2 regions of the Clostridioides sp. ZZV15-6598 genome follow, and region 2 is predicted to be linked to the other one. Evidence: riboswitches for the same ligand, from Rfam matches in the RefSeq annotation. Region 2 holds a riboswitch; the other holds the start of a gene.
The links. A riboswitch is a leader RNA that binds a small molecule or an ion and turns the genes downstream of it on or off. The one in region 2 is predicted to bind cyclic di-GMP.

Region 1 (3,219 bases), on a different contig from region 2:
TTATTGATTTTAGGTATATTCATTTCTGGTTTTGGTATTTCTTTATATACATTATTTAAAAATTCAACTTTAGATATTTCTGCAAGGTTTCTATCATTTGCTGTTGTAGCTGTTATTTTTATTGTTATCTTTTTTACTGCTACTTGTTTACCAAGATTTATTACTATATCACTATTTTGGACTTCTGCATATGTCTCTACTGCTGACCTACCATATGTAGATGTTGTAGAACTATCATCTTTGCTGATATTATCTTCTTGCTTTGATGTATCTTTGTCAGAATCAGACTTATCTGTTGATGAATTTTCTTTATCATTATTTTCTTTATCATTTGTATTTGAAGTTGAATCTTCTTTATCATTTTTTCCTTCTTGATTATTGTCTAAGTTACTATCAGATTGGTCTATATTTTCATCTTCATTATTTGTCTCTTCTTGTTCGTTATTTACTTTCTCTTGCTCTTGTTCCTCTTTTAAAGTTTCTACATATTCTTTATTTTCATAAGGAACCTGCTGAACATTACCATCTTTATCTGTAACTTCAACTATTCCTTTTGCTGGAGCATTGCCTTCAGGTGCTTTTATATTTATGACTTCCATATCAAGTGCTTCTGATAAAGCTATATCCATTACTGCTGGTTTTTCTTCTGATATCTCATCACCTGCATTTGCTGGAGATATTTTAACTCCACTATTCTCTCCAATAAATAAATCCTCTACCGTACCTTGAATATTTGTATCACTGTTTTTTTCTAATGTTACTTTACTTGTATCTACTATAGGATTGGTAGATACTATACTCTCTAGGCTTTTTTCATCTTCACTTTGACCTAAATTTTTCTGAACATAGTCCAAGTCGGCAATATCTACCTTTCCATCTCTATTTAAATCATATTCACTTTTATTTGAATTTATATTTTTCAATACATCATCATAATCATTCTTATCCACTTTTCCATCATTATTCACATCGCCCATCAAGAATAATTCATAGTTTAAAGGTTTATTTTTATCATCTACACTTGCTCTATTACTTAATAAAACTCTTTGTGAATAACTTGATATATCAATATCTTTAATTTCCTTACTCTTGAATCCTCCTCCAGAGACTTCTACATTGTATTTTCCAACAGGTAAATTATTAAATACAATATTATAATATGATATATTCTCATCTTTATTTTTTATTTCACTTCTACGTGCAGATAGTTTTTTTATAGTATATTCTATATTATCTGCCCCAATATTTAATGTTCCTGAATCTTTTTCTCCAAGCTTTATTATTCCACTATTATTACTATCATCTTTTAATTCCAATTGTGTATTAGTTATACTTTCTGATTCATTATTTTTTATTGGAAGTGAAAAATTTAAATCTACTTCAAGATTCCCCTTTAACTTCTCTGTAACTGATTTTTCAACTGCCCTTAATTTGCCCTCCAAGATAGGTTCTGCAAAAACATTTAGTGGTGCACTACACATTGACACTGCTAGTACACAAGATATTGCCTTTTTCATGAAACAACAATCCTCCCTCAATAAATTTCTAATTTCTCATGAATTTAAATACTATAGTTTCAGACAATAAAAAAAGACACTCAAAGAGAATCTTAATTATAAAATAAAAAGACTTCACTCTTTTTAGCAACTGGCTGATATGGCTTTAAAAGCTTTAACCCCTATAGTTTTGCGTCATTAGGTTTCCCTAATTTTGCCATTTAATTTTCACTACTTTCTTACCCATTTTATACCATTTTTAAACTTTTTGATACAATTTTTTTACACTAAATTATAAAAAAATAACATTTATATTATTATATTAATATAAATGTTATTTTCTATTATAATTTCATTATTTATATATTACTTTCTCACAGCTATCATTTTATGTATACTTTCATATTGTCTATATTTATATTCTCTAGGATACCTAAATTATAACAAATACTTATTTTTTATATCTTCCATAAAACTCATGTGTTGCATATATGTTCTTATCTCCTGTTATGGCTATTCCAAATCCCATTATTTCATATCCTTTATGTAGCATATTGGTACCTTCTTCAGGATTTGTCTTCCACTCATTAAAAATAAAATTACCTATATCATCTGCATCTCTATTTGTATAAACAGGTTTATCTGGAATTTTATATTTAATTATATTTTCACCTTGAACTGCAACATATCCAGGTTTAATCTCACTCCAATCTAAGTACTTTAGAAAAGTAGAGTATGAGTTTTTCCCATTTATTGTGTGAGATAAAGTATTCTTATTTGCCATTAAATTAGACCAATCATTTGCTAATCCCTCTAATCTACTTGCTACAGATAACTCTTTTACTCCGTTTTCTTTTCTATATTGTCTTATATGAGCATATACTTTTCCCTTTATTCTGTCCTTAAATGTTCTATCATTTGGATTATAATATAGTCCTTGTTGATTTGGAGAAGCTTGATTTATACACTGTTTGATTACATTCTGATTTATCCCTCCAAGTACTGTAAGTTTATCTGCTCCACTTAAAATACTCTTATTGCTACCATTTTCTACTAAGACTACAGGAGCATTTTTTGCTATTGTAGAAGCGACTAATGCATCTGTTAATTGTAGACCTTTGCTTAAGTAAAACTCTTTACTGTTTTTATAAAACTCTTGTATAACTCTCTTATTGGTGTCAAACCTATCTGTTCCACCTAACCTAACAGAATTTGTACTTTTTACCAACTCATCACTTATTATTTCGCTAGAACCAAGTGCATAGCTCTTTAATCCTGTAGTGTCAAATCCTACACTATTTCCATCTGTAAGTATTATAGGCACTCCATCTCTTGCAGCTACTGGCGATGCACTTATTGCATCTGCCTCTCCTGTAATTCCATTAGCTATAATTACTTTATCAATAGGTTTGATTTCTTTGATTTTCTCAGCTATTTTCACACTTGTATCAAATCTATTCTCACCAAATATTCTTTGTACAGCTTTCTTTTTAGAAAGTAATTGATTTTCAATATTTTTACTTATTGTCGATTCTGAACCTATTATATATACAGTGTTTGCTTTGTTTAGTCTTTCCATAGTAGTACTTGGAATTTGATTTTGTTTTGTCATTAAAATAGGCGCATTTAAGGCTCCAGCTAAACCACTTGCACTAAGACCATCTGCCAAGCTATTATCTGAATTAATTAGTATTGCTGTATTATAGCTTTGTTTATCTGCTAT
Region 2 (3,219 bases):
TGGGATAACACCCCAAGGAAAGCTGAAAAGTCGTGGATATTTGAAGGTTCATCTCCAAAATATTACTACATGTGGCTTAAAGATATTATGACTATGAATAAAAAAAATAGAAACTTAGATGAAGATATAGTTTTTATAAATGCATGGAATGAATGGGGAGAAGGAGCTATACTAGAACCATGTTCTAAATATGGATATGCATATCTTAATTTAACACAAAAAGCTATCAAGGATGTTAGGAGAGAATTCTTTAAATATGAATAATAAGAAAATTTGTTTTATAACAGCAGTTAATAATACATTATCATATATAGAGTGTCTTTTCTATATAAGTAGACTAAAGAGACCTGAAGGGCTTGAAGTAGAAATAATATCTATAAGAGATGCATCATCTATTGCAAGTGCATATAATAATGCTCAGAGTAAATCTGATGCTACCTATAAAGTATATCTACATCAAGATGTTTTTATAATTAATGAAAATTTTATATATGATATTATAAGTATATTTGAAAGTAATAAATCAGTTGGAATGATTGGAGTTTGTGGTACAAAAAAATTATTTTGTGAAAATTATTGGCAAGTTGGAAAAGTATACGAGTCAAGTGTTACAGGAAAAATGTCATTATTAAGCTATGATGAAGTAGAGCAAGAATATGAAGAAGTGCTTGGTATTGATGGTCTAATAATGATAACTCAATATGATTTGAGATGGCGAGAAGATGTATTTGATGGATGGGATTTTTATGACTTATCTCAAAGTATAGAATTTATAAAAAATAAATATAAAGTTGTAATACCAAACCAAAAAAAACCGTGGTGTGTGCATGATTCTGGGTTATTATGTATCTCTGATGAATACTATAAATATAGAAAAATGTTTATTGATATTTATTCTGAGTTTATTGATACTGATAAAGTATAATAGTTTTTTAATATAAAAGCTATTTAAACTAAGATATGTGGGTTAATTATTCCATTCCCGATAAAATATTTAAACTAATAGATTAAATTTTATTGAGAATGGAATAACTGTTTTTGTTCAAATTTTATAAGATTACATTCAAAAATAAACACTATATCATACATTGAAAATTAAATTATAAAATAAAATAGAAGAATATACACAAAAATATATTTAAAAAATTTGTTATTTATTGTATACTTAAGTTAAAACTAAATTGGCAAAACTAGAGAAATTTAGTGACGCAAAGCTATAGGGGCTAAGGTTTGTATATAAACTATGTCAGCCAGTTGCCAAAAAGAGTCCTAAGTATACTATACTGTATACGTAGGATTAGTCGAATTGACTGCCTTTTTGGCGGTCATTTTGTTATGAAAAAATTACTTTATTACAGTAAAAAATATATATAATAACAAATTTTACCAATTTATAATTTAAAATAGAGATAAAGCATATAAAAAAGTTACTATTTTACAAAAAAAGGCAACTTTGCAAAGAAATAATTAAATACATATTAAAATTTTTTTTTATTTTCACTAGAGTTTACTGAGGAAAACTTTGTTTTCTTACTAAAATGATACATTATTATATTAATGTAATAGAAATGCAATTAATTTGGATAAATAAAGAAGTCATTTTTTGTAATATAGCAACTCCGTTTTTAATTAATAAATAGAGTAGATGAATATTTTAAGGAGGAGTGAATATGAATACATATGACATTATAAAAATGGGATTAGATGCAACTAATCTAAGAAGTCAGACAATAGCAAATAATATAGCAAATATAAATACTGAAGGCTATAAGAAACATTATGTAACTTTCGAAGAAACATTAAATGATGCCATGCCTAAAATAGAAGAAAAAACAGATAATTCTAAAGGATTAAGAGTGGATGGTAATAATGTAGACATAGAAGAAGAAAAAGTAAATCAAGCAATGACAACATTACAGTATAATGCTTTGATAGGTTTTGCAAATGGTAAAATAGCAATGACTAAATCAATAATAAGTGGGAGGTAAATAAAAGATGAGTGTGTTCAGTGGAATGGAAATCTCTGCTAGTGGTTTAACAGCAGAAAGTTTGAAAATGGATATCATATCATCAAATGTAGCAAATATAAATGCTACAAGAGGTCCAAATGGAGAAGCATATAGACGAAAAGTAGTTTCATTTGAAGAAAATTATGATAATAAATTAGGTATGTTAGGAGTAAAAGTCACATCTGTTGAAGATGACAAATCACCTCTTAAAGAAGTATATGACCCATCTCACCCAGATGCAAAGCCAAATGGATATGTAGAATATCCTAACGTAAATATATTAGTTGAGATGACAGACTTAATAACTGCTTCACGAGCATATGAGTCTAATATAGATACATTAAATGCTCAGAAGTCTATGATATCAAAAGCACTGGAAATAGGAAAGTAGGGATAATTTATGCCGATTACACAGATTAACAACATAGTGCAAGGTACACAGTTAGATAACTTAATTGGAGGAACTAAACCATTAAATACTAACAATAAAGAAGAAAAAAAGAATTTTGAAGATGTAATAAAGGATACTATAGACAAGGTTAATTTTCAACAAGTGACAGCAGATGATATGAAAGAAAAATTTATAAAAGGCGAAGATGTTTCTATGCATGAAGTTATGTTAAGAGGTCAAGAAGCACAACTATCTATGCAATATTTAATAGAAGTTAGAAATAAGATTCATGATGCATATCAAGAAATGAATAAAGTACAAATTTAGCCTTTTGAACAGGAGTAATAATCAATGATAGCCAGTTTTAAAAATAAGATTAAGGAGCAAGTTGCTAAATCTAGGACAAAAATAGGTTCTCTAAAAAAGGGGACTAAGATAGCATTAGGTATAGGGATTGTTGCTATATGTTTAGCGCTAGTATTTACAGCAATATCTGCAAGCAAAAATAAGTATGCAGTCTTATTTTCAGAACTAGATGTTCAAGATGCTGCAGATATATCAGCAGAATTAGAGTCTAGAAAAATAGATACTAGGGTAAAAGGAAGTACAATTTATGTTCCTAGAACAGAAGTTGATAAGTTGAGGTTAGAGTTAGCTCCAAGTTTAACAAGTGGTTCTAAAGGCTTTGCACTTATGGATGATAGTTCATCAATAGGTCTTACCGATGAAGAATTTCAAATTAAGAAGCAACGAATGATGCAAGGAGAAATAGAAAAAACAATCAAGAGTTTTCCTCAGGTGGAAGATAGTAGAGTACAT

Region 1: it holds a riboswitch for cyclic di-GMP, as region 2 does, so the genes downstream of both, KGF50_RS01425 (M60 family metallopeptidase) here and flgB (flagellar basal body rod protein FlgB) in region 2, are expected to answer to the same signal.

The regions. Positions count from the first base shown of each region.
Region 1 covers NZ_JAGWCS010000004.1:64,186-67,404, forward strand. The annotation lists gene KGF50_RS01425 (M60 family metallopeptidase) at 1-1,517, opposite strand, end outside; cyclic di-GMP riboswitch class I at 1,640-1,725, opposite strand; gene KGF50_RS01430 (cell wall-binding protein Cwp9) at 1,948-3,219, opposite strand, start outside.
Region 2 covers NZ_JAGWCS010000116.1:4,483-7,701, forward strand. The annotation lists gene KGF50_RS16905 (glycoside hydrolase family 99-like domain-containing protein) at 1-264, shown strand, start outside; gene KGF50_RS16910 (glycosyltransferase family protein) at 257-925, shown strand; cyclic di-GMP riboswitch class I at 1,174-1,262, shown strand; gene flgB (flagellar basal body rod protein FlgB) at 1,671-1,988, shown strand; gene flgC (flagellar basal body rod protein FlgC) at 1,996-2,400, shown strand; gene fliE (flagellar hook-basal body complex protein FliE) at 2,410-2,727, shown strand; gene fliF (flagellar basal-body MS-ring/collar protein FliF) at 2,752-3,219, shown strand, end outside.